2 regions of the Streptomyces rubellus genome follow, and region 1 is predicted to be linked to the other one. Evidence: riboswitches for the same ligand, from Rfam matches in the RefSeq annotation. Region 1 holds a riboswitch; the other holds the start of a gene.
What was found. A riboswitch is a leader RNA that binds a small molecule or an ion and turns the genes downstream of it on or off. The one in region 1 is predicted to bind cobalamin.
Positions count from the first base shown of each region.

Region 1 (3,396 bases):
CGGGCCGGGGGCCGGGGAGCCGGACGCGCGCCGGGCGCGCGTCCGGCACGGTGCCCTACCCCCCCCCGCGTTGCGGGCCAGTTCGAGCGCGTACTCCTCCCACCACGCGCCCGCCTTCGGACCGCCCTTGCAGGTGCCGTCCGACTCCCCGGGGCGCTTGATCCACAGATAGGCGTCCACCAGTTCCTCACCGGTGTCCGTCGTCGGCGCCTCGCCCAGCGCCCGGCCCGGCGGGTTGCACCAGCTCTCGGCGTCCCCCGCGCCGCCGGCCCCGTCGGCCGGCCCGTTGCCGTTGCGGCTGGTGTCGATCACGAAGTGCTTGCCGCCGAGCAGCGCCGACAGCCGCCTGCCGTAGGCGACGTTCTCCTCCGTGGTCCGGTAGTTGGAGACGTTGAGCGCGAAGCCGTCCGCGCGGTCGGCACCCGCCCGCCGCAGCGCCCCGGCCATCGCGCCGGGGTCCCGGATCCAGCGCGGATTGCCCGCGTCCAGGTAGACCGTCGTCCCCGGAAGGTCCTTGAGCCGCCGCACGGTCTCGCCCAGCAGCGCGTACCGCTCCTCGTGGAACTCCCGGGGAGTGCAGCCGTCCAGGACGTGCGGCAGCGCGTCGGGCTCGACGATCACCGTGGCGGACCGGTCCCCGATGCCCTCGGCCACGCCGTCGAGCCAGGCCCGGTAGGCGTCGCCGTCCGCCGCGCCCCCCTGCGAGTACTGACCGCAGTCGCGGTGCGGGATGTTGTAGAGGACCAGCAGGGCGGTGCGGTCCGCCCGCTCCGCGGCCTCGGTGAGCTCTCTGGTCTGCCCCTCGGGATCGTCGGTGCCGATCCACTCGGCGACGGGCTGGGCGGCGATCCGCTCGATCAGCCCGGCCTCCTCCTCCCGCCCGGCACGGCGCAGCTCGGCCAGCCGCCGGACGGCCGTCCCCTCGGGGTTGACCCAGTACGGGACCTGTCCGGCGGGCCGCTGCCCCACCGGGGCCGTCCCCTCGCCGGACCCGTCCGGCCGCTCGGAGGAACTCCCCCCGAAGAGCCCGGAACAGCCCGTAACCAGCACCAGGACCCCCACCACGGCCCCCCGGGCCGCTCGCCGGAACCGCGCGGCGCCGGGCCGCCGGCCGGTATGGCAGCCGTACATCCACTCCCCCTTGGATCGGCACAAACCGGTCGGACCATCCTGGCACATTGACAGCCTCCGGATGGGCTGGGAACCTCCGACCGAGCACATCTTCATATCGAGGCGACGGTGCGCAGGAACCCGGTGCGAGTCCGGGACGGTCCCGCCACTGTGACCCGCGGCCCCACGGGCCCGGGGAGTCAGGAACTGGCCCGTCGCTTCTCCCGTCAATGGGGCGTGGAAACCCCAGGAGGAGGAATCGCGGATGTCCCCGCACACCGCCGGCACCACGGCAGGCATCCCGGCCGACGGCACCGCCGTCGCCGACGCCACGGGCCGGGCCCGGGACTGGACGATCGCCGCGGCCGCGGTCGTCGTCGCGCTCATCGCGCTCTACGCCGTCTTCGTGGACAACGGCCAGCTCGTCTCCGCCACCGGCTCGTACCTGCACGAGTTCGCACACGACGGGCGGCACCTGTTCGGTGCCCCCTGCCACTGAGCGGAACCGCACCATGACCGCGGTGACCTCTCAGGATCCCGTCCGGAGCCCCGCGGCCCGCACCGCCGACCGTCCCGTGCTGCCCCTGCTCAGGCGGGGGCTGGCCGCGGGCGGTCCGGCCGGGCTGGCCGCCGGGCTGTTCTCCCTGCTGCTGGCCGAACCGCTGATGGACCGGGCCATCGCGCAGGAGGCGGAACGGCACACCCACGGCGCCACGGGCGTGACGGCCCACCACGAGGAACTGTTCTCGCGCGGCACCCAGCACTTCGGGCTGGTGGTGACCGCGGTGGTCGTCGGGCTGGCGCTGGGTGTGTTCTTCGCCGTCGCCTACGCCCTGCTCCACCGCTCCGACGCCCTGACCGAGCGGCCCTGGAGCAGGTCCCTGCTGCTGGCGGGAGCGGGCTTCACGGCCCTGTCCCTGCTGCCCGGACTGCGCTATCCGGCCAACCCGCCGGGGGTCGGCGACGGCGGCACCGTCCAGGAGCGCCAGGTGCTGTGGCTGGCCGCGCTGGCGGTCGGCGTACTGGGCATGCTGCTCGCCCGGCAGCTCCACCGGCGGCTGGCCGACCGGGAGGCGCCGGTGCGCCAGCTCGCCGTGGCCGGCGCGGTGGTGGCCACGGGCGCGGCGCTGTTCCTGCTGCCGGGCAACCCCGATCCGGTGGCGGTGGACGCCCGGCTGCTGTGGGACTTCCGGATGCTCTCGCTGGCCTCCCACGCCGTGCTGTGGGCGGCCCTGGGGATCGCCTTCGGCCTGCTCGGCCTGCGTGCCGCACGGGCGGCGGGGGCCGGCGGCACGGCGGGGACGGGCGGCGGCACGGCCGCCTGAGCCGCCCCCGTCAGTCCCGTCATCAGCCCTGCCACTCCAGCGCACCGGTGTCCGGCTCCCGCGCGGGCCGGACACCGGTGAGGTAGGCGGAGACCACCAGGTTGGCGGTGTAGGAGCGGCTGTCCCGGTCGAAGTCCCCGGTGCAGGTGATCAGCCGCAGCTCGGCACGGCCGGCGCGGCGGGCGCCGTAGACCCTCGCCGGGTCGAAGTCGGCGCGTTCGGCGACCGAGACGTCCTCGGCCGTGAACTCGGCGACCGTGCCGTCCGCGCGGGTCACCCGCACCCGGTCGCCCGGCCGCACCGACGCCAGCCGGTGGAAGACCGCCGGGCCGCGGTCGGTGTCCACATGGCCCACGAGCAGCGCCGCGCCCTCGGTCCCCGGCTCCGGGCCGTCCCGGTACCAGCCGACCACCCCGGGGGTGTCCATCGGCGGCGGCCGGACCGCGCCCTCGCTGTCCAGGCCCCGTTCGACGATCCGGGCGTGGACGCCGGCGGCCTCGATGTCGACGCGCCACGGTTCGGCCGCCGGCAGCGGGGCGTGGGCGGCGGGCAGCGTACGGCCGGAGGCGCCGTCCGTACCGCCGGCCGGGTCGTGCCGGGCGCCGCTGCCCGGGCGCGGGTCCGGCGGCGCCACCGCGGCGGGATCGGACAGTTCCCGTCCCCACAGCCACACGGCGGTCAGCAGCACGGCCCACACCACCGCCGCCGCCAGCCGGCCGGCGGAGGAGGCGCGCGGCTCGCCGTCCGCGGGCCGGCCGTATCCTCCGTACACGGCCGGCCCGGTCAGCCGTCGGTGCCGTGGGAGCGGGCCCGGCGCCGCGACAGGACCGCCCGCCAGGCCACCACCAGACCGACCGCGCCCGCCAGGGCGGCGCCCAGGGCGGTGTGGAGGGCGCCGGGCCCACTGTCCCCGGCGGTGCCGCCGCCACCGGCCGGCACGGGGGCGACCGGACTCCCGGCG
Region 1 covers NZ_JAZDCX010000001.1:123,776-127,171, reverse strand. Annotated here, with positions in the region: partial or broken gene V1L54_RS00525 (glycoside hydrolase family 6 protein) at 67-1,131, opposite strand; cobalamin riboswitch at 1,221-1,341, shown strand; gene V1L54_RS00520 (CbtB domain-containing protein) at 1,376-1,609, shown strand; gene V1L54_RS00515 (CbtA family protein) at 1,623-2,435, shown strand; gene V1L54_RS00510 (class F sortase) at 2,458-3,207, opposite strand; gene V1L54_RS00505 (hypothetical protein) at 3,219-3,396, opposite strand, start outside.

Region 2 (3,396 bases), on a different contig from region 1:
TCGGTGACCGTGCCCAGCAGCCGCTCCCGCCGCCCGGCGCGCCAGCCGCGCGCGTCCAGTTCGCCCACCGGCCTGCCCAGCAGCACGACCTGGCTGGTGCGGTCGCCACCGGGCTTGAGCAGCACCGGGTTCATCAGCGCGGTGGGCTCCGCCCGGGCGGCGGCGGCCTGCATGGCCTGGGCGCGGCCGATCTCGGCGCCGTCGCGGGTGACGAAGGAGTTCAGCGACATGTTCTGCGCCTTGAACGGCGCCACCTTCACACCCCTGCGGGCCAGCCAGCGGCAGACGCCCGCCGTGACCACGCTCTTGCCCGCGTCCGAGGTGGTTCCCGCGATCAGCAGTCCGCCGCCCGTCAACGGGCTCCCCTTCCGCGCCGGCCGTCGAGCCGCCTCTCCCGCGCCGTCCCGGTGACGGCGCACACCACCAGTGCCAGCGCGCCCACCCGGCGCGACAGCCGTACCGCCCGCTCGATGTCCGCGGCCCGCACCGGACGGCCGGCGGCGTTCAGCACCGGGCGGTGCTCGACGCGGCCGCCGTACGACAGCGTCCCGCCCAGCCGTACGCCCAGCGCGCCCGCGAAGGCCGCCTCGACCACCCCGGCGTTGGGGCTGGGGTGGCGGTGGGCGTCGGTGCGCCAGGCGCGGAGCGCGCCGCGCGGGCCGGGACCGGCGAGGACCGCCAGCAGCGCGGTCAGCCGGGCACCGGGCCACCCCGCCGCGTCGTCCAGCCGGGCCGAGGCCCAGCCGAAGCGGTGGTGGCGCGGCGAGTGGTGGCCGACCATCGCGTCCAGGGTGTTGACGGCCCGGAACCCCACCAGCCCCGGCACCCCGCAGGCGGCGCCCCACACCAGGGCGCCGACCACGGCGTCCGAGGTGTTCTCGGCGACGGACTCCACCACCGCCCGGGCGACGTCCTCCGCGTCCAGGTCCCGCGGGTCGCGTCCGCACAGACGGGGCAGCCGGGCGCGGGCCGTGCCGAGGTCGTCCGCCCGGAGGGCGGCGGCGATCGCCCGGGCCTCGCGCGCCAGTGACGTGCCGCCGACCACCGACCAGGCCGCGGCGGCGGCCAGGGCGGTACGGGCGGCGGGGGAGCGGCGTACGGCCCGCTCCAGCGCCGCGGCGGCGGCCACGGCGCTGCCCGCGCACACAACGGTGTACAGCGTGCCCGCGCCGCGGTGGTCGCGCCACAGCAGCCGCTCGGCGGCCGCGGCGGCGCGCCCGAAGGCGGCCACGGGATGGCCCCGGCGGGGATCACCGGCGATCAGGTCGAGCAGATACCCGGCCGACAGGCCGAGCGCCGCTTCGGGGACCCGGCCCGCGCCGGAACGGATCCGGATGGCGGAACGGGCGGCGGTCCGGGCCGTGAGGGCGGCCGTGCCGGTGGAAGGGGTGCCTGTGCGACGGGTGGTGTGGTCGGCGCGCATCGCGTCAGCCGGCCGTCACACCTCGTACGGTCCTCGCGGTGCGGAGTGGGGGCGGCAACGGGGAAGGCAGGGTGCCCGGCATGGCGGTATGTCCTCACTCAGGGTCCGCGCCCTGGCTCGACGTGACCGGCGGTGAGAGTCTCCTGGCTCCCGGATCGGCGCTGCCCCCGGTCTTCCAGCCCGCTGTGCGGGCCGTGACGCCGAGTGGGGGAGCGCTCCCCGGTGACAGTGGCGGGACCGCGCCGGATTCGCACCGGCTTCCTCTCCTGCCGCCGTTTGGCAACGGGCAGTCCACCACGGCCGACCGGACGCGTCAACTCGGCGATGACCTGCGACGGCGCGCTGTGTGGAAGCACACAGCGCCGGTGCGCGCGCCCCCGAACGCCGGCCGGCGCCGGGCGGACAGCGCCCGGCGCCGGCCGGCGGGGGATCCCGGAAGGACGCCGGGATTCAGGAGGCGATGATGTAGATGCCGTACGCCACGGCGGCCGCGCACAGGGCGTAGCTGACCCAGGCGCCGGTGCGGGCGAGGAGGGCGGTGCCGACTCCCGTTTGCTGGTTGGCGCGGTTGCCGACGATGCCGAGGGTGAACACGGCCACCAGGCCGATCGTCATCACGAGGCTGACGACGAAGACCTGGCCGAGTGCGGCCCAGTGGATGTCCATGAGCGGGGATTCCTTCTCTGCGGGACCCTGTCCGTGAGGTTCGTGGGGTCCATGGGGGTCCGCGGGGGCTGGGAGGGGCTGCGGGGCGCTCAGGAGGCGGGGGCGGAGGCCTTCTCCGCGTGCTCCGCCCGCTCGGTCTCCTCGGTGCCCACCGGGGGCGGGGAGACGGCCTGCACGGCCGTGGTGAGCACGTCCGGCTCTCCGGCGGTGTCCGTCTCGACGTCGTTGACGTTGGTGTGGTCCACCGGCTCCCGGCGCGAGGCGAGCCAGATCGCCGCACAGGCCGCCACGGTGAGAACCATGACCGCGGTGACGCCCCAGTCGCCGCGGGTCGTCAGGAACGCGGCGCCCGCGGCCACCAGGCCGGCGGCCGGGAGGGTCAGCCCCCAGGCGGCGAACATGCGGCCCGCGGTGCTCCACCGCACCACGCCGCCCTTGCGGCCCAGACCGGAGCCCATGATGGAGCCGGAGCAGACCTGGGTGGTGGAGAGCGCGAAGCCCAGGTGGGAGGAGGCCAGGATGGTGACGGCCGAACTGGTCTGGGCGGAGAAGCCCTGGGCCGGCCGGATGTCGGTGAGACCCTTGCCCATGGTGCGGATGATCCGCCAGCCGCCCAGGTAGGTGCCCAGCGCGATGGCGATGCCCGCGGAGGCGATGACCCACAGCGGCGGGTCGGCGTCGGCGCCCAGCACCCCGCCGGAGATCAGGGCGAGGGTGATGACGCCCATGGTCTTCTGCGCGTCGTTGGTGCCGTGGGCGAGGGAGACCAGGGCGGCCGAGGCGATCTGCCCGCCGCGGTAGCCCTTGGCGACGTCCTTCTCCGGGGTGCCGCGGCTGATCCGGTAGGTCAGCCTGGTGGCGAGCATCGCCGCGATGCCGGCGACCAGCGGGGCGACGACGGCCGGGAGCAGGACCTTCGAGAAGACCGCGCCCATGGAGACGGCGCCGATGCCGACGGAGGCGATGGTCGCGCCGATCAGACCGCCCATGAGGGCGTGCGAGGAGCTGGAGGGTAGGCCGGCCAGCCAGGTCAGCAGGTTCCAGACGATCGCTCCGACCAGCCCCGCGAGGACCACCGCGGGATCCACACCGGAGTCCTCGTTGATGAGCCCCTTGGAGATGGTGGCCGCGACCTCGACGGATATGAAGGCGCCGACGAGGTTGAGGACCGCCGACATCGCCACCGCCGTCTTGGGCTTGAGTGCCCCGGTGGAAATGGTGGTGGCCATGGCGTTGGCCGTGTCGTGGAAGCCGTTGGTGAAGTCGAACACCAAGGCTGTGACGATCACGATCCCGATGAGAAGCGT
Region 2 covers NZ_JAZDCX010000016.1:42,074-45,469, reverse strand. Annotated here, with positions in the region: gene V1L54_RS19385 (cobyric acid synthase) at 1-356, opposite strand, end outside; gene V1L54_RS19380 (cobalamin biosynthesis protein) at 353-1,423, opposite strand; cobalamin riboswitch at 1,561-1,686, opposite strand; gene V1L54_RS19375 (hypothetical protein) at 1,874-2,089, opposite strand; gene V1L54_RS19370 (inorganic phosphate transporter) at 2,179-3,396, opposite strand, start outside.
Region 2: it holds a riboswitch for cobalamin, as region 1 does, so the genes downstream of both, V1L54_RS19380 (cobalamin biosynthesis protein) here and V1L54_RS00520 (CbtB domain-containing protein) in region 1, are expected to answer to the same signal.